Regions from separate parts of the Micromonospora sp. NPDC048909 genome, predicted to be linked through region 3. Evidence: riboswitches for the same ligand, from Rfam matches in the RefSeq annotation. Region 3 holds a riboswitch; each other region holds the start of a gene.

Region 1 (4,323 bases), 480 kb from region 3:
GGCCGGCACCGGCTTCTTCCTCCCCGGGATGTGCTCAGGCGGCCGAGCGGTGGGCGTCGCATCGGGCGGCGCCGGCCAGCACCGGTGTCGGCGCGGCCGGCCGGTCGGCCGCGTGCGGATCGAGCCAGACCTGGACGGCGGGGCGGCCGAAGCCCTCGGCGGGCCCGCCGGCGCTGCCCGAGTCACGCCGGGCCAGCATCGCCACGTCGACGGTGAACTCGAAGAGCCGCCAGTCGACCTGCGGCGCCGCCCCGGCACTCGCGGCCAGCCGGGCCACCCGGGCCTGATCGGTGACCGGCCGGGCGTGGCCCGCGACGTAGGCCTCGTCGTCGCTCTCCTCCGGCGGGAACGAGTGCAGCGCGTAGCGCCCGTCGCGCTCCAGGTCGCGCCGTTTGGGCGAGTCGATGACGAAGCAGAAGAGCCCCTCGTCGGTGATCACCGGCGACACCGGGTGCACCCGGGGCCCGCCGTCGGCGCGGACCGTGGCCAGGTAGCCGAAGCCCGGACCGTACTGCTGCAGGAGAACGCGGATCCCGTTGGCGAGGCGGGGCTCGTCAGCGGCGAATTCGGACCAGGAAGCCATGCCGACATTCTATCGAACAAATGTACGAGGAGCGACCGCGACGCGCTGGTCACCGGCACCGGATCCGGCCGTCCTGGCGGGCCTCGCTATGGTGGTCCGATGCTGCTCTCCGACCGCGACCTGGTCACCGAGATCAAGGCCGGCACGCTCGGGTTGGAGCCGTTCGAGCCCACCCTGGTGCAACCGTCGAGCATCGACGTACGCCTCGACCGGCTCTTCCGGGTCTTCAACAACCACCTCTACACCCACATCGATCCGGCGATGCAGCAGGACGACCTGACCTCGGTGGTCGAGGTGCCCGACGGGGAGCCGTTCGTGCTGCACCCGGGGGAGTTCGTGCTCGCCTCGACCCTTGAGGTGATCTCGCTCGGCGAGCAGCTCGCCGGCCGGCTGGAGGGCAAGTCGAGCCTCGGCCGGCTGGGCCTGCTGACCCACTCCACCGCCGGCTTCATCGACCCGGGCTTCTCCGGCCACGTGACGCTGGAGCTGTCCAACGTGGCGAACCTGCCGATCACCCTCTGGCCGGGCATGAAGATCGGGCAGCTCTGCATCTTCCGGCTCTCCTCGCCGGCCGAGCATCCGTACGGCTCGGCCGTCTACGGCTCGCGCTACCAGGGCCAGCGGGGCCCGACCCCGAGCCGCTCCTGGCAGAACTGGCGCGCCTGGCCGACCCGCTGATCCCGGCACGACGAAGGGCCCGCTCCGGCATCGGAGCGGGCCCTTTCATCAGTACGCGGATCAGCCGGGTCGGCCGTAGCTGTGGATCGGGCCGTCGTCGACCTTCTTCATCTTGACCGGTACGCCGGCCTGCGAGGCGTGCACCACCCAACCACCGCCGACGTACATGCCGACGTGGTGGATGTCGCTGTAGTAGAAGACCAGGTCACCGGGGCGCAGTTCGGCCCGGCTGACGTTCTTGGTCACCCGGCTCTGCTGGGCCGCGTTGTGCGGCAGCGAGACCCCGGCCTTCGCCCAGGCGGCGAGCATCAGGCCCGAGCAGTCGTACGAGTTCGGGCCCTCGGCGCCCCACACGTAGGGCTTGCCGATCTGGGCGCAGGCGAACTTGACCGCGGTGCCGGCGGCTCCACCCGGATAGGTTGCCGGGCAGGGGGCGGGCCGCAGCGAACCGCCGCCGCCGTTGCCGTACACCTTGATCCGGAGCTTCTGCAGCCGGTCGATCTCGGCGTTGATCTGCTTCTTCTTGGCCGCGAGCTGGGCCTCGGTCCGAGTGAGCTGGGCGACCATCTCGTCGAGCGGCGCCTTCTGCCGGGCCAGCTGGTCGCGCAGGTTGGCCACCTGCTGCACGTCCTGCTGCTGGTTGTGGGCGAACCGGTCGAGCAGCTCGAGCTGGCCGACCACCTCGCTCGGGCTCTGGCTGCCGAGCACGGCGTTGATGGTGAGGACGTTCTCGCCCTTGTACGCGCGTACCGCGAGCGCGCTGACCTTGTCCATGGCCTGGTCGACCTGGAGTTGCAGCGGCTTGATCCGGGCACCCAGCGCGTCGGCCTGCTTGCGCTTGGCGGCGAGGTCCTGCCGGGTGGCGTTGTGCCGCTCGATGATGGGTTCGAGCTTGTTCCAGTCCTCGTCGATCTGGCGCTCGATTTCGGCGACCGACGGGTCGGCGTGGGCCGCCTTGGCGCCACCGGTCAGGACGACGGCGACGCCGAGCAGTGCGGCGAGCATGAGGGTGAAGCGGGACCAGCGTGGGCGCGGCGCAACCGTCACCGGGCCGGCTGTCGCCGGCCACTCGGACGGAGGCCGCGGGGCTTGGTGGGCCACCGGGCTCCGGACTCCTTCTTCCTGACCGCCTACCGGGTTAGCTGACGGGTTCGGGCGGGAAGGTAGGCGCCCTACCGCAGTGACTGCGGATTCACCCCGGAAACCTGGGTCCCCGGCTCGCTCGCGAGCGACTCGGCGGTGTCGGACCGTTACCGCCCCGGCTGGACGGAACTGTTGGCGGGCCGACGAATGACCAGAGTAGAGATGGTCGTTATCGATCCGCAACCCATGGGGCCGTGACACTCCGTACCCGAGTCGCGGTGGCGCACCCTCGGTCCGTCATGAAGATTTCCTTCCGTGAATGTTGATAGATGGAAAGGTATTGACGCAGTGGTCGCGCCAGGGCCAAGGTGACCCCATCCCTACCCGTCCGACCTGGGGGGTTCGATGCACCGTTCAACCCTGTCGAGGAGCAGGCGCGCCCTGCTCACCGCCGCCGTGGTCACGGCCGCGGCAGCCGTGCCACTCGGCGGCGGCCCGGCCACCGCCGCGCCGCCCGACGACCGCCAGCAGCAGTACGCCGCCGCGGCGGCGGAGTACGGCGTACCGGAGAACGTCCTGCTCGGCGTCTCGTACCTGGAGTCCCGCTGGGACACCCACGCCGGCACGCCGAGCACCAGCGGCGGGTTCGGGCCGCTGCACCTGACCGACGTCGCCCACGTCACGTCGCAGCCCGCCGGCTTCCACGTCGACGCGCACGAGGACCCGCGCGGTGACGAGTCCCGACCGTTCACCGTCACCGCGCCGGCCGGCGCCGCCGCGAGCAGGAACGCCCCGCTCGCCGCCGCGGTGCAGACCATGCAGGCCGCCGCCACGCTCACCGGCGCGACGGTGGACGCGCTCCGCTCCGATCCGGCCACCAACATCCGCGGCGGCGCCGCGCTGCTCGCCGCGTACCAGCGGGAGCTCGGCGGCCCGCTCGGCGCGAGGACCGACCCGGCCGCGTGGTACGGCGCGGTCGCCCGCTACTCGGGCGCCGACACCGAGGAGACCGCCGCGGCCTTCGCCGACGAGGTGTACGACCAGCTCCGCTCCGGTGCGAGCCGCCGCACCGACGACGGCCACCAGGTCACCCTCGCCGCCCGGGCGGTCAGCCCCGACCAGTCCGGGCTGCACCAGCTCGGGCTACGTCGGGCGGAGCGGCCGGACGGGCTGGAGTGCCCGGTCGGCCTCGGCTGCGAGTGGATCCCGGCGCCTTACGAGAAGTACGGCCCGGGCGCCGGCGACTACGGCAACCACGACCTGGGCAACCGTCCGGCGCAGCAGAAGCTGGAGTACATCGTCATCCACGACACCGAGGGCTACTACGGCCCCAGCGTCGGGTTGGTGCAGCAGGCGGACTACCTGGGCTGGCACTACACGCTGCGCTCGGTGGACGGCCACGTCGCCCAGCACATCAAGGCCAAGGACGTCGGCTGGCAGGCCGGCAACTGGTACGTCAACGCCAAGTCCATCGGCATCGAGCACGAGGGCTTCGCCGGGCACGGCACCTGGTACACCGAGGCGATGTACCGGGCCTCGGCCAAGCTCGTGCGGCACCTGGCGCTGCGATTCAACATCCCGCTGGACCGGCAGCACATCATCGGGCACGACAACGTTCCCGGCACGGTGGCGTCCACCGTCGCCGGAATGCACTGGGACCCGGGCCCCTACTGGGACTGGTCGCACTACTTCGACCTGCTCAGGGCGCCGTTCCGGACCACCGGCACGGCCTGGACCGGCCTGGTCACCATCGACCCGGACGTCACCACCAACCGGCCGGCCTTCATCGGCTGCAACCAGCAGCCGCCCGGCGTGCCGACCCCGCCGCCGCCGGCCGAGCCCTGCCCGCTGCGCGGCTCGTCCGCGGTGATCCTGCACAGCGCGCCCAGCCACGACGCGCCGCTCGTCAACGACCTCGCCGAGCGGCCAGACGGCACACCGGACACCATGTACATCTCGGACCACGGTGCCCGCGCCTC
Region 2 (4,323 bases), on a different contig from region 3:
AGCCGGTTCGTGCACCGGCAGCTCTGGGTGACCGGCCTGCTCGGGCTCTTCGGCGCGCCCGAGCCCTACTACGCCGGCGCCGCCACCCCCGAGGTGCTTCCCGGCGCCTGAGCCGTCCGGGCGTTGCCAGCCCGCCCGGCGTACGCGACGATCGGGCGACCAACGGCGGCGGGGAGACGGTGTGCTCAGGCGAGACTCGTTCAGCTACACCGTCCAGGCGCGTTGCTCGCTCGCCGAGGCCACCGCGCTCCTGTCTGACCTGCGCCGGCAGGGCGAACTGCATCCGCTGATCATCGAGGTGCGGCAGCTCCCGCCTCGGCCCGGGGCGCGTGCCAGCTACGCGATCAGCGACCGGTTGGCCGCCGGTCCGCTCCGGTTCCGGACGACCTACCAGGCAGACCTGCTGGTCAGCACGGACGACGAGATCGTCATGGTGGCCCGGCAGTGGCCGGCCACCACGGTGCGCAACCACACCCGGCTCCGCGCCGAGCCCGGCGGGCTGGTCCGGATCGACGTCGAGATCACCCTCGCCGCGCCGGCGCCCCTGTTCCGGTACGCCTTCCGGCAGGCGCAGGCGGCGCACCTGGGCCTGGCCAGCCGGCTCGCCGCGGTGCTGGACGCGGCCCCGGGCGGCCCGAGCGCCACCGACTGACGGTCAGCGCGCCGGGCGTCCGGCCACCGCCGAAGGGCGGCGGCTCGCCACCGGCGCGGCCGCCCGGCGCGGCCGGCCCCACGGCTTGTAGGTGGAGAGCACGGTCGCGATGATCATCAAAGTGGTGGACACGGCGGGCGCGATCACCAGGTCGGCCCGGTCCCTCGACGGCAGCGTGGCGCCGAGTTCTCCGGCGGCGCGTAGGTTCGGCGTGAGCAGCAGCAGCACCAGCCCGACCATCACCGTCGTGATGAGCAGCTTGACCAGCACCCAGCGGTGCCGCAGCAGTCCCCACGGGGTGAGCAGCGCGCTGGCCACGCCCACCAGCCAGACCAGCACGCTGAGCGGGGCGAAAAGGGCGGTGCCGATCAGCGCGGCGACCGGGTAGACCACGGCCGGGTCGGCGCCCCGCTGCACGGAGATGCCGAGGGTGAGCAGGACCAGGTCGGTGCCGAGCCACCCGAGCGAGGTGACCAGGTGCAGCGTGAGCAGCGCCTTGCGGGTGCGGGGCGGTATCCGGGTCATGCCGCCGATGCTGCCCGCGCGGGCCCGCCGGTTCGTCCGGCGACCGACGACACCTCGGCTACGCCCGGCGACGTAGCGCTGCCGGTGGCGACGCCACGGCGTGCGTACGCCGGGCGGCCCGCGGTGCGGACCGCCCGGCGGGCCGGGTCAGTAGACCGACAGGTGCACGTGGTTGGTGTGGTCGCTGGACGGGTCTCCGCCCGCCCCGCTGTACGACTTCCAGCCGCTGCTGGGTAGCCAGATCTGCCGGTACCAGATCACGTAGAGCACGGCGAGCCGGTCGGAGTTGCGGATGAAGTACGCCGCCAGGTTGTTGCCGTAGGTCTTGTCCCCGCCGGTGGCGTCGCCGCCGAAGCCGCCCTTCTGCGCGGCGAAGTCGCAGGCTCGACCCTTTGGATGCTCGCCCGAGCCACCGTTGCGGTGGCAGGAGACGTACCGGGTGAAGCCGGCCGCCTTGGCCTGGTTGAGCGCGTGCAGCGTGCGTGGGGTGATGCAGCCGGTGGCCGGGGTCGGGTCGTTGACGCTGCACGACTCCGAGGGCCAGGAGCCGTCGGAGTTGCGCCGGGCCGGGGTGGCCGTCGCGGTGGAGGTGCCCCGGTTGGAGACGTCCGCGGCGCGGGTGGCGTTGTTGTTGGCGACCGTCAACGCCCGCTCGGCCTGCTCCTTCCGCTTGGCCATCACGGTGACCTGCTTGCGCTGCTCGCGGATCTCGCCGTCCAGCGCGGCCCGGGTCCGGTTCGCCTCGTCCCGGGTGGCCAGCAGCTCGCGCAGCACCCGGTCCTCGTTGGCGGCCACCGCGTCCAGGGCGGCGGCCCGGTCCATGAAGCCGTCCGGGGAGCCGCTGTTGAGCAGCGCCGACATCGCGCCGAGCCGGCCGGTGCGGTAGGCCACCCCGGCGATCTCGCCGACCTTGCCGCTGCGCACGTTCAGCTCGGCCTCGGTGGTCTTCAGCTCGGCGCCGAGCTGCTGTTGGCGCTTCACCGACCGGTCGAGTGCGCTCTTCGCGTCGAGGTAGCCCTTGCTAGCCGCCTCGAGCTGGGCCCGCAGCGCGGGGGTGCCGCCCTCCTCGTCCTGCCCGGGGGCCGCGGCGAGCTGCCCGGCCGGGGGAGCGGCGCCGGCGGCGGTGCCGGGGGCGATCGCGACGCCGAGGGCGAGCGTCGCGGCGATCAGGGCCGCCATTCGGGCGGCGCGTCGTCGTACGGGTGCCACTGGTGGCATGCACATGTCCTTCCGTCAGCCGCCGACCGGGTTAGCTGACGGGTTCGGGACGGAAGATCCCTACCGCTGACGCGGATGCACCCCACGAACGTGGTTCCCCGGCTCGCCGTGCGGCGATTAGGCGACGGTCACCGCCGGCGCCGATGGGCGCCGCCTGGCGGAGGCCGGGACCGAGCCTACCGGTGCCAGGGCGACCTCTGCAGCAGAAGTGACAGAGGGTGCTGCTGTGGTTACCGGAAAATCCGGCGTAAGCGGACGATAGCCACCCTGAATTAAGAGAGTCCTCATCACCACTCCACCGACCCGCAGGCCCCGGAGGTCGCTCCGGGCTCGATCTGCAACGTGGCGTGCTCGATGTGGAAGTCCTCGCTGAGCGCCGTCCGGGCGGCGGCGAGCACCGCGCCGACGTCGGCCCCGGGCGACATGGTGAGGTGCGCGGAGGCCACCTCCATGCCCGAGGTGAGCGTCCAGACGTGCAGGTCGTGGACGCCGGCCACGCCGGGCACCTCGGCCAACCGGTCGTGCACGGCGGTCACCTGCAGGTGCTCCGGGGCGGCCTGGACCAGGATGCGGACCGCGGCCCGCCCGAGCCGCCAGGTGCGGGGCAGGATGAACACGCCGATGGCCACCGCGACCAGCGGGTCGGCCCACCACCAGTCGGTCACCGCGATGAGCGCCGCCGCGCCGATCACGCCGAGCGAGCCGAGCAGGTCGCCGAGCACCTCGAGGTAGGCGCCCTGCAGGTTGATGCTCTCCCGGGCGGCCGAGCGCAGCAGCGCGAAGGCGCCCAGGTTGGCCAGCAGGCCCAGCGTGGCCACCACCAGCACCGGGCCGGCCAGCACCTCCGGCGGGTCGCCGAAGCGGCCGACCGCCTCGACCACCACGTAGACCGCGACCCCGGAGAGCAGGACGGCGTTCGCCAGCGCGGCGAGCACCTCGAGCCGGTAGAGGCCGAAGGTGCGTTGCGGATCCTGGTTGGCGTGTCGGCTGGCGGTGATCGCGGCGAGCGCCATGCCGATGCCGAGCACGTCGGTGAACATGTGCCCGGCGTCGGAGAGCAGGGCCAGCGAGCCGGTGCGGAACGCGGCCACGGCCTCGACCACCATCAGGCCGCTCAGCAGGGCGAAGGCCGCCCAGAGCCGGCCACGGTGATGCTGCGCGGCGTTCGCCACCGACCCGTGGTGGTCATGACCTGCGCCCACCAACTCACCCTCCGCCGACGGTCCGGACCGGTCAAATATATGCTCACATTGCTATGTGTGCAAGTAATCGACCGCGCTCAGTGGCGGCGGTGCCTCGCACGGTGTCAGCCGGTCGGGTCGATCGTGGTGAGCCGCTGGGTGGCCCGGGAGAGCGCCACGTAGAGCGTCCGGACGCCCGAGCCGGGGTCGGCCCGGATCTCGCTCGGCGCGACCAGCACCACCCCGTCGTACTCCATGCCCTTGGCCTCCAGGCTGGTCACCACCTGCAGCCGGGGAGCGTTCAGCGGGCCGAGCCAGCCGGCCACCTCGTCCCGACGCGGCACCGGCGTGATCACCCCGACCGTCCCCTCCACCTCGCCGAGCAGCGTGGTCACCGCCGCCATGGTGGCGGTCCGCACCTCGGTCGCGGGCACCACCAGCTCGACCGGGTCGACCCCGGTCGAGCGGACCGCGCTGGGCAACGTGAGGTCCGGGTAGAGCCGGCGGATCTCGGCCGCCGCCACCGCGAAGATCTCCGCCGAGTTGCGGTAGTTGGTGGTGAGGGTGAACTGCTGCCGGCGCCGCCGGCCCAGCGCGTGGTCGCGGGCCCGGGTCAGCTCCGCGGGGTCGCCGGTCCACGCCGTCTGCGCCGGATCGCCGACCACCGTCCAGGACGCCAACCGGCCCCGCCGGCCGATCATCCGCCACTGCATCGGCGAGACGTCCTGCGACTCGTCCACCACCACG
Region 3 (4,323 bases):
GCCGGCCCGGCAGGGCTGTCGTGAGCTGGCCGGCCACCGGGTCCGCCCCGCCCCGGATGACCGCGCCGCGGCGGGGCGGGCGCGGAGGTGCCGTGATCCGGCTCCGGCGATCGCGGGTGCACGGGCATGCCTCCACCATGCCCGCCCGGCCGGCCCGGCGGGCACCTTCCCCGGCATGCGGTGCCCCGACACCGCCCCACGCGAGCGGCGGCGTCGGCCACACCTGGTTAGCATTCCGACAATGGCTCTCCGGATCCCGCACCGTCCGGCCCGACCGCACCGTCGGGCACCGTCCGCCGCCCGCGGCCGGAACCGGTCGGGCGTCGCGCTCACGGTGGGTCACCGTCGCACCACCCTGGCGCCATCCGAGGCGCCTACCCCGGTGGTCGTCCGGCGGCGCTGAACCGTTCGCCCCGCCGGTACGTACCCCGCCTCGGATTCGTTGGGAGACTCGCATTGGGCGCCGACCACACCCGTCCCGCTCCGTCCACCCCGCCCCGGGTGCGACGGATCCTCGTCGCGACGGTGGTCCCCCTCGTCCTCGCCACCGTGGTCGCCGCTCTGGTGCTCTGGCCCTGGAACTCGCCCGAGCCGGAGGCCGGTGCCGACGTGCCGCGCTACCACGGCACGGTCACCCGGGTGGTGAGCGAGTCCTGCCCGCCCGCGCCGGAGGTCCCCGAGGGCGCGCCCGAGACCGGGTCGGAACCCTGCGGCACGGTCAGCGTACGGGTGGACACCGGCCCGGCCGCCGGACAGCAGGTGCAGACCCCGATTCCGGCCGGTCCGGGGGCGCCACGGGTCGAGGCCGGCGACGAGATCATCCTGGTCGAGCTGACCGATCCGGCCGATCCGACGGCGAGCAGCTGGAACATCGCGGAGCACCAGCGGGGCACGCCACTGATCTGGCTGGCTGTCGTCTTCGCCGCCGCCATCGTCGCGTTCGGCCGGTGGCGTGGGGTGGCCGCACTCGCCGGCCTGGCCGCCAGCTTCGCCATCCTGCTCGCCTTCGTCCTCCCCGGAATCAGCGCGGGCCGGTCGCCCCTGCTGGTCGCGGTGGTCGGCGCCGCGCTGATCATGTTCGTGGTGCTCTACCTGACGCACGGGATCACCGCGCAGACCTCGGTGGCCGTGCTCGGCACCCTGGGCAGCCTGGTGCTCACCGGGCTGCTCGGCACCCTGGCCACCGCCGCCACCCACCTCACCGGTTTCGGCAGCGAGGACGCCACCACGCTGTCGATGTTCCAGGCCGACGTGGACCTGCACGGCCTGCTGCTGGCCGGCATCATCATCGGCTCACTCGGCGTGCTCGACGACGTCACCGTCACTCAGGCGGCCACGGTCACCGAGTTGGCCCACGCGAACCCGGGCCTGTCCCGCCGGCAGCTCTACCGGGCCGCGACCCGGGTCGGCCGGGCGCACATCGCCTCGACGGTGAACACCATCGTGCTGGCGTACGCCGGCGCCTCGCTGCCGCTGCTGCTCCTGCTGACCGCCGACTCCCGCGGGGTGAGCCAGATCCTCACCAGCGAGTTCCTGGCCCAGGAGATCGTCCGCAGCGCGGTCGCCACGCTGGGCCTGATCGCCGCCGTACCGCTGACCACCGCGCTGGCCGCGCTGGTGACCACGGCCGGTCACGACGGAACGCCGGAGCGCGCCGGCGACGGCACTCCCACCACCCCCGCCGCCCGGCCGGCGCCGGACCGGGCCGAGGCGTTGGAGGCGCTCGGTGCGGGTCGGCCCGGTCCGGCCGGAGATCCGGAACCATCCCCCGCCACCCGGAAGTGGTGGCCCGACCCGGACAGGAGCACAGACAGCGCATGGTGACACTCCGCAGCGTGATCAGGCGGGTCCCACGACCTGACGACCACGTCACTGATCACCCAGCGCAATGGCGAAATGACGGTTTTAGTCGGCATCCGGACGTAGATCCACGGGTCGACTCTCAGGTAACCTCGCTGCCGGTTACCGACGAAGGCGCGCAGCGGCGCCTGCGGTACCACCGCCCAATCGCCAAGGGGCGAACCGGGAACCCAGGTACCCGGGGTGAATCCGCGCCAGCGGTAGGGGCCACTTCCGCCCCGAACCCGTCAGCTAACCCGGTCGGCGGTCGATGGAAGGGAACACTGTGACGGCACCCCTACGCCGCTGGTTGACACCTGTGGTGGCCGTGTTCGCCGCGTTGGCCGTGCTCGCCGGGCCCCTCCCGGCGTCCGCCGCGCCCACCCCGAGCACCCCCTCCGGGCATGAGGAGGACGGCGAGCCCAAGCTGCTCAACGACGTGATCGAGGCGACCAACCGCAGCTACTCCTCGGCCAAGATCAAGCTGGAGAAGTCGAAGAAGCGCCAGCTGGAACTCGCCCTCGAGGTGAAGCGGGCGCAGGACGAGCTGGACGCGCTGGCCCCGCAGGTCGGGCAGATCGCCGCTCAGTCCTACCGCACCGGGCGGATCGGCGCGATGGCCGTGCTGCTGGAGAGCAAGGCCCCGGACTCGTTCGTCCAGCGCGCCGCCGGCCTCGACGAGCTCAACCTGGTCAACGGGCAGAAGCTTGCCAAGGTCAACGCCATCAAGAGCCGGGCCGAACTGGCCAAGCTCGCGATCGACGCCGAGGTACGCGAGCAGCAGAAGCAGACCGCGGTGATGGCCAAGCAGAAGCGCGAAGCGGACAAGGCGCTGGCGCTGGTCGGCGGGAAGGGCTTCACCGGCGGCCTGGTCTCGGCCACCTCGCCGGTCGCCCGGATCGGCCCGGGCCGGACCGCCGACGGGGACTGGAAGCCGCAGTCGTGCTCCGAGAACGACCCCACCACCTCCGGCTGCGTCACCCCGCGCACGTTGCACGCGTACAAGGAGGTCAAGCGGGCCGGCTTCAACCGGTTCGTCGGCTGCTACCGCTCCGGCGGCCCGTGGGAGCACCCGAAGGGCCGCGCCTGTGACTGGTCACTGCAGAAGAGCGGCTTCGCGCCGTGGCACAACAACGACACCCGGATGTACGGCAACAACGTGGCCGCGTTCCTGATCCGTAACGCCGACCGGCTCGGCATCTACTACGTGATCTGGAACAGGCAGATCTGGTTCCCGGCGACCGGTTGGAAGTCCTACAGCGGGCCCTCCAACCACACCGACCACGTGCACATGTCGCTGCTCTAGCGACATCCGCACGACAGGGCCGCTCCGCGCTCGTGGGGCGGCCCTTCGCGTACCCGGGCGAGCTGACCGCCCACGACCGGCGGGCCGGGGTCGACCCTGCTAGGCGCCCGCCGGCGCGTCGAGGCCCACCGGGGCGATGGATCCCCCCGCCGGCACCTCGGCGACCTGGAGCACCTCACCCGCGGCGAGCCGGTACGACATGCCGACCACCGCGCACCGCCCACCGGCCACCTCGGCGGCCAGCACCGTGGAGTTGCCGAGAAGGGCCTCGACGGTCTGGGCGATGTGGATGTCCACGATCCCGTTGATGTCGTCCACACCCTCGGCGGCGGCCCGGCGGAGGCTGGGCACCACGGCGTCCACCACCGCACCGAGGTGTCCCGGCGGCGGGGTGCCGGTGGCGACCGCATCCCGGGCCGCCTGCACCGCGCCGCAGGAGTCGTGCCCGAGCACCACCACCAGCGGGACGCCCAGCACGCTGACCGCGTACTCGACGCTGCCCAGCACCTCCGGACCGGCGGTGTGCCCGGCGGTGCGGACCACGAAGAGATCACCCAGGCCGCGATCGAAGATGATCTCGGCGGCGAGTCGTGAGTCGGCGCAGCCGACGATCACCGCGAACGGGTGTTGCTCGGCGGCCACCTCGGCCCGCCGCTCGACGTCCTGGTTCGGGTGGCGCGGGGCGCCCGTGACGAAGCGCTGGTTGCCCGCCCGCAGCTCGGCTAGGGCCTGCTCCGGGTCGGGTGGCGACGCGACACCGTCCGACGCGTCGGGGACGCGCTGGGCGCCCGGGTGTGCTCCGGGCGATCCGGGTCCGCTCATGCCCGCACCTCGACTCCCACGCGATCGGCCAGGTCACCGTCACCCCCGGCCGCTGACGGACGCGGGCTGTGATCCACAGTCACACTCAGCGCAAGATACGTCAAGGGATACGTGATATGCGTTTCAGGTGTTCAGCAGCACCGGCCAAGGCGACGGGCAACGCCGGCGAGCCATACCATGACGGCCATGGCGACGAGTACGAGCGGGTACGGGAGCCCCCGAAACTGGACCTTCCTCACCAACCACGGACACGTGCTGCTTGCCATCGCCCGGAACCCCACCGCCCGGCTGCGTGACGTCGCCGACGAGGTGGGCGTCACCGAACGCGCGGCCCAGGCGATCGTCGCCGACCTGGA
Region 4 (4,323 bases), on a different contig from region 3:
CGCCCGGCCGACACCGCGCCGCCGGCCGCGCCCCCCACCGCGCCGCCCGCCACGGTCACCGTTCCGGCGCCGCGCGCGGGCACCGCGACCCCCGCCGACCAGCCGGCGTACGTCGAGTCGCGCTGAGGCTGTCCACCCTGGTCAGTGCCCTCGGCGCGGCGTCGGCGACACGCCCGTCACGCGATGCGACCCGGCGGCGCCGACGGTAGCGTGGTGCCGTGCCTTCCGTCGCGCTCACCTGTCCCCTGTGGTGGGTCGCGCGATGGGCGGCCCGGCTGCTGACCAGCCTCGCTGTCCTCGGTGCCCTGAGCCTGGGAGCGTCGGCCACGGACGCGCCGGCGCCGGCGGTGGCGCCGGTGGCCGGCTCGGTCGCGGGGCACCACGCCGGCGCCGACGACACGCTGGCCGCCGAGCAGCGGGTTCCCACCGGCGTTCTTCCCTCCGTGGTGGCCGGTCCGGCCGCACCGGCGCCGGCTGGCGCGTCGACCGTGGTGGTCGCCGCGGACGTCCGGCCGCCGCTCTCGGCCACGCCGGCCGCCCGGGCGCCCCGGGCCCCACCGGCCGCCTGATCGCACCCCGCGCAAGCCGCCCGCCGCCGCGCCTGTCGAACCTCCCCGCCGCGCCCGCCCGACGACCCGATCCGGGCTGTTCCACTGCCCCAGCTCCGGGCAGCCCGACAGTGGCCCGCGATCACGCCGGAAGCCCCGGCCGTCCCGCACCCGCCTCCGCTGCCCGTTAGGTGCCGTCAATGGAGAAGACCGTCCTCTACCAGTTCCTGATCGAGGTGCCGCAGGCCGCCGCCATCTGGTCGGCCCTGCTGGTGCTGGCCCTGACCGTGCTCACCGTGCTGGTCGCCCGCCCCGAGCGCGACCGACCGGACGACACCCCGCCTGCCGCCCCGACCGAGCGGGAGCTCGCCGCGGCCGACGCCGCCGACCTGCGCCGGTACGCCGACGAGGTGGCCGTCGCGGCCGCCGGGGCCGCGCAGACCGCCCGCCGACGGCGCGCGGACTGGCTGGCCACTCAGGCCGAGGCCGAGCGGGCCTGGACGGCGTACGACGAGGCGGAGGCCGTTGCCCGGCGGTTCGCCGGCGCGGGCGCGTTCGGCCCGCCCAGGACACCGCACACCCCCGCCGAGTACGCGGCCCGGGAGCGGCACCTGCACCGGGCCGCCACGGCGGCGCACTGGCGCGGCGAGCTGACCCTGCGGCAGCTCGGCGACGTGCTGGCCCACCGCAACGGCTGGGATCCCCGGCGGCACCCGGTCGAGCAGGAGGTCCTGCTGGCCCGGGTGATCCGGGACGGCAAGCTGGCCGAGCACCGGGCCGCGGTGCAGCGGGAGCGGTCGGCGTGGCGGGACGCCGAGTTGGCCGCCGAGTCGGCCCGGACCCTCGCCGCCGAGGCGTACGCGGCGGCGGCGCGGCTCCGGCCGGCCCGGGTGCCGGCGCCCCGCCGGGCCGAGGGCATCAGCGCCGCACGGGCCACCGTCGGGCGTTGGCGGCCGGCCCGGGTGGGCTGATCCGACGATTGTTCCGTGACCCCGGTCACAGAGCGCCGGAAACGGTCAGCCGGAACAGTGGGCACCAATCTCGCAGGGGTTCCGGGGCTGTTGTCGCCGACCTGTCCGATTGTCGCCCTCCGGTGCCGGCAGAACTGCTCGTCCCATTGAGTCACGCCAGTGTCCGTACGCGCAAAAAAAATTATCATGATCGACGTTTACGCAGGTGGGTAAGGGTTGGCAGGGTCCATACCTACCAGTAGTGTCGGCGCGTCCGGTGCGGTAACCGATCGCAAGAGGCGACGCCGCGCCGACCCGCCTAATCGAGTTCCACGAGCCGGGGACCCACAAGCATTTCCGGGGTGAATCCGCGAGCCACGGCCCGCGGTAGGGCGATCTTCCCGCCCGAATCCGTCAGCTAACCCGGTCGGCGGTGTCGGAAGGAGTTCAATCCTCGTGTCATCCGCTCCCACCCCTTGGTCGTCCCCACCTCTCCACGGCACCGCGGTGCCCGCGCTCGCCCGCCCCGTAGCGGCGAGCTGACCCCGGCACCCGCGTCTTCCGCCCGGCCACCGGGCGTTCCCCTGAGCGGTCCACCACCCGCGGACGAGATCCGCGCGGTCACGCCTGCCTGTCCTCGGACGCCGGCGCGGTGCGTCGCTCTTCCCCTCAGTCCGTGGAGGATCCCGTGAAGCACACCCTCAAGCGCCAGCTCCGTCGTCTCGCCACCCAGCGTCCGGTGCAGGTCGCCGCCGCGTCCGCCGCGGCGCTGGTGCTCGCGTCCGGCACCGGCGCGCTGCTCCACAACGGCGACGACAAGCCCGTCACCCAGCACGCCTCGGCCTCGGTGGCCGAACTGCGCAGCGACAGCGTCGCCTCCCGGGGCGAGGCCCGGACCAACCCCTCGACCAGCAGCTCGCCGTCGACCGCCGCGCCGTCGGCGGCCAGCCCGGCGCCTGCGGTCAAGAAGGCCGTCGACCCCGACCTGACCCGCAAGCCGGAGCCGCCGAAGCCGCCGGCGAGCAAGATCCTGGACTACGACTACCAGGCCCAGACCACGTACTTCTACTGCGGCCCGGCCGCCACCCGCAACGCGCTCAGCGCCGCCGGGATCGAGCGCAGCCAGGACGCCCTGGCCACGCAGCTCGGCACCACCGAGATGGGCACCAACTCCGCCGAGGACACCACCCGGGTGCTGAACGCGGTGGTCAAGGGCGACCCGTACCGGACCCGGATGTTCCCGGGCGCGCCCAGCCCCGCCCAGATGGACCGGCTCCAGGCCGACGTGGTGGCCGCGGTCAGTGACGGGCGCGGCGTGGTCGCGAACATCGTCGGCGACGCCACCGACGTCGACGGTGGGTGGCACTCCTTCTCCGGCGGGCACTACATCGCCGTGGTCGGCTACCGGGACAACGGCCGGACCGTGAAGATCGCCGACTCGGCGAACCCGGCGGTGCCGTCGTACTGGATCACGACCATCGACCTGGCGAACTGGATGGCCACCCGCGGCTACTCCGCCTGAGCAGACAGCAGGACGTCGGGCGTCGGCTCCCTCAGGGAGCCGGCGCCCGCTGCGTTGGTGGGCGGAATCCTGTCGGATCCGCTACCTCCGGCTGTCGTCCGCCGACCGGACACTCGCCCGGCAGCCGGGCCGGTGGCACACTGCGGACCATGGTCGATGACACCGGTACCCGCGCCGACCGCCAGCCCGTCCTGCTGCTGCTGCACGGGCTGGGCGCCACCGGCGAGGTGTGGCTGCCCTGGGCGCCGCTGCTGGAGAGCCGGTGGGCGGGACGGTGGCTCGCACCGGACCTCGCTGGGCACGGCTGGTCACCGCCGCTGCCGGCGTACTCCTTCGGCGCGCTGGCCGAGCGGGTCGCCGCCGCGCTGGCGCCGGGCGACCGGTTGGTCGTGCTGGGGCACTCGTTGGGCGGCGTGGTCGGGCTGGCGCTGGCCGCCCGGGCCACCGGGCTGCCCGTGGACGCGGTGATCGGGCTCGGCATCAAGGCCGTCTGGTCCGAGGCCGAGCTGGACAAGGCCGGCGAGCTGGCGACCCGACCGGTCACCTGGTTCGCCAGCCGGGACGAGGCGGCCCGCCGCTACCTGCGGGTCTCCGGGCTGGCCGGGCTGCTGCCGCCGGACCACCCAGTGACCGAGGCCGGGCTGCGCCAGGTCGACGGTCGCTGGCGGCTGGCCATGGACCCGGGGGCCTTCGCGGTGGGCAGGCCGGACCTGCCCGCCCTGCTGGCCGGGACCGACGTGCCGGTGCTGCTCGCCCGGGGTGAAAACGACCCGATGGTCACCGACGCGCAGCTCAAGGAGCTGGGGGTGCCGGTCGCCACGCTGCCCGGGCTCGGCCACAACGCCCACGTCGAGGATCCGGCCGCGGTGCTGGCGTTGGCCGACCCGTACCGCTGAGCCGCCCGACGGGCGTGTGCCGGCGGCTCAGGCGGTGGGGGACAGCGGCAGCGCCTCCGGCTCGACCGGCAGCCCGGCGCGCGGGGACGGCGGGCTCCAGCCCGGCTCCAGCTCCCGCCGGGCGGCGTCCAGGAACGCGTCTGCGTACGACTCGGCGGGGAAGTCACCGAGGTAGCGCCGCCGGGTCACCCAGCGCTCCGGCGCCATCGGGTCGGCGCCGAGCAGCCGGTCCAGCATGTCGTCCAGGTTGGCCATGTCCCGGCGCAGCACGTAGCCCGCGCCGGCCAGCGGGAACCGCTCGGTGAACCGGTCGCCCTCGCCGCCCATGTCGGTCACCGCGAACGGCTTGCCCGAGTAGAGGTAGTCCGAGATCACCCCGGAGACGTCGGAGATCAACGCGTCGGAGC

Evidence for each region. Region 3 has a riboswitch for cyclic di-AMP ahead of AB0C04_RS03630 (hypothetical protein). Riboswitches for the same ligand answer to the same signal wherever they lie in the genome.
Region 1: linked by a shared signal. The riboswitch ahead of AB0C04_RS01355 (NlpC/P60 family protein) and the one ahead of AB0C04_RS03630 (hypothetical protein) in region 3 are both predicted to bind cyclic di-AMP.
Region 2: linked by a shared signal. The riboswitch ahead of AB0C04_RS07095 (hypothetical protein) and the one ahead of AB0C04_RS03630 (hypothetical protein) in region 3 are both predicted to bind cyclic di-AMP.
Region 4: linked by a shared signal. The riboswitch ahead of AB0C04_RS23715 (C39 family peptidase) and the one ahead of AB0C04_RS03630 (hypothetical protein) in region 3 are both predicted to bind cyclic di-AMP.

The regions. Positions count from the first base shown of each region.
Region 1 is NZ_JBEZFU010000001.1:276,612-280,934, reverse strand. Features, by position in the region: gene AB0C04_RS01365 (pyridoxamine 5'-phosphate oxidase family protein) at 35-583, opposite strand; gene dcd (dCTP deaminase) at 683-1,261, shown strand; gene AB0C04_RS01355 (NlpC/P60 family protein) at 1,322-2,308, opposite strand; cyclic di-AMP (ydaO/yuaA leader) riboswitch at 2,375-2,510, opposite strand; gene AB0C04_RS01350 (N-acetylmuramoyl-L-alanine amidase) at 2,750-4,323, shown strand, end outside.
Region 2 is NZ_JBEZFU010000002.1:188,132-192,454, forward strand. Features, by position in the region: gene AB0C04_RS07080 (STAS domain-containing protein) at 1-111, shown strand, start outside; gene AB0C04_RS07085 (SRPBCC family protein) at 182-652, shown strand; gene AB0C04_RS07090 (hypothetical protein) at 656-1,177, opposite strand; gene AB0C04_RS07095 (hypothetical protein) at 1,325-2,395, opposite strand; cyclic di-AMP (ydaO/yuaA leader) riboswitch at 2,400-2,529, opposite strand; gene AB0C04_RS07100 (cation diffusion facilitator family transporter) at 2,683-3,597, opposite strand; gene AB0C04_RS07105 (AAA family ATPase) at 3,702-4,323, opposite strand, start outside.
Region 3 is NZ_JBEZFU010000001.1:753,863-758,185, reverse strand. Features, by position in the region: gene AB0C04_RS03635 (YibE/F family protein) at 457-1,824, shown strand; cyclic di-AMP (ydaO/yuaA leader) riboswitch at 1,991-2,122, shown strand; gene AB0C04_RS03630 (hypothetical protein) at 2,126-3,145, shown strand; gene AB0C04_RS03625 (carbonic anhydrase) at 3,245-3,967, opposite strand; gene AB0C04_RS03620 (MarR family winged helix-turn-helix transcriptional regulator) at 4,145-4,323, shown strand, end outside.
Region 4 is NZ_JBEZFU010000009.1:183,019-187,341, reverse strand. Features, by position in the region: gene AB0C04_RS23730 (acyltransferase) at 1-126, shown strand, start outside; gene AB0C04_RS23725 (hypothetical protein) at 219-569, shown strand; gene AB0C04_RS23720 (hypothetical protein) at 749-1,519, shown strand; cyclic di-AMP (ydaO/yuaA leader) riboswitch at 1,805-1,946, shown strand; gene AB0C04_RS23715 (C39 family peptidase) at 2,175-3,020, shown strand; gene AB0C04_RS23710 (alpha/beta fold hydrolase) at 3,170-3,916, shown strand; gene AB0C04_RS23705 (CDP-glycerol glycerophosphotransferase family protein) at 3,944-4,323, opposite strand, start outside.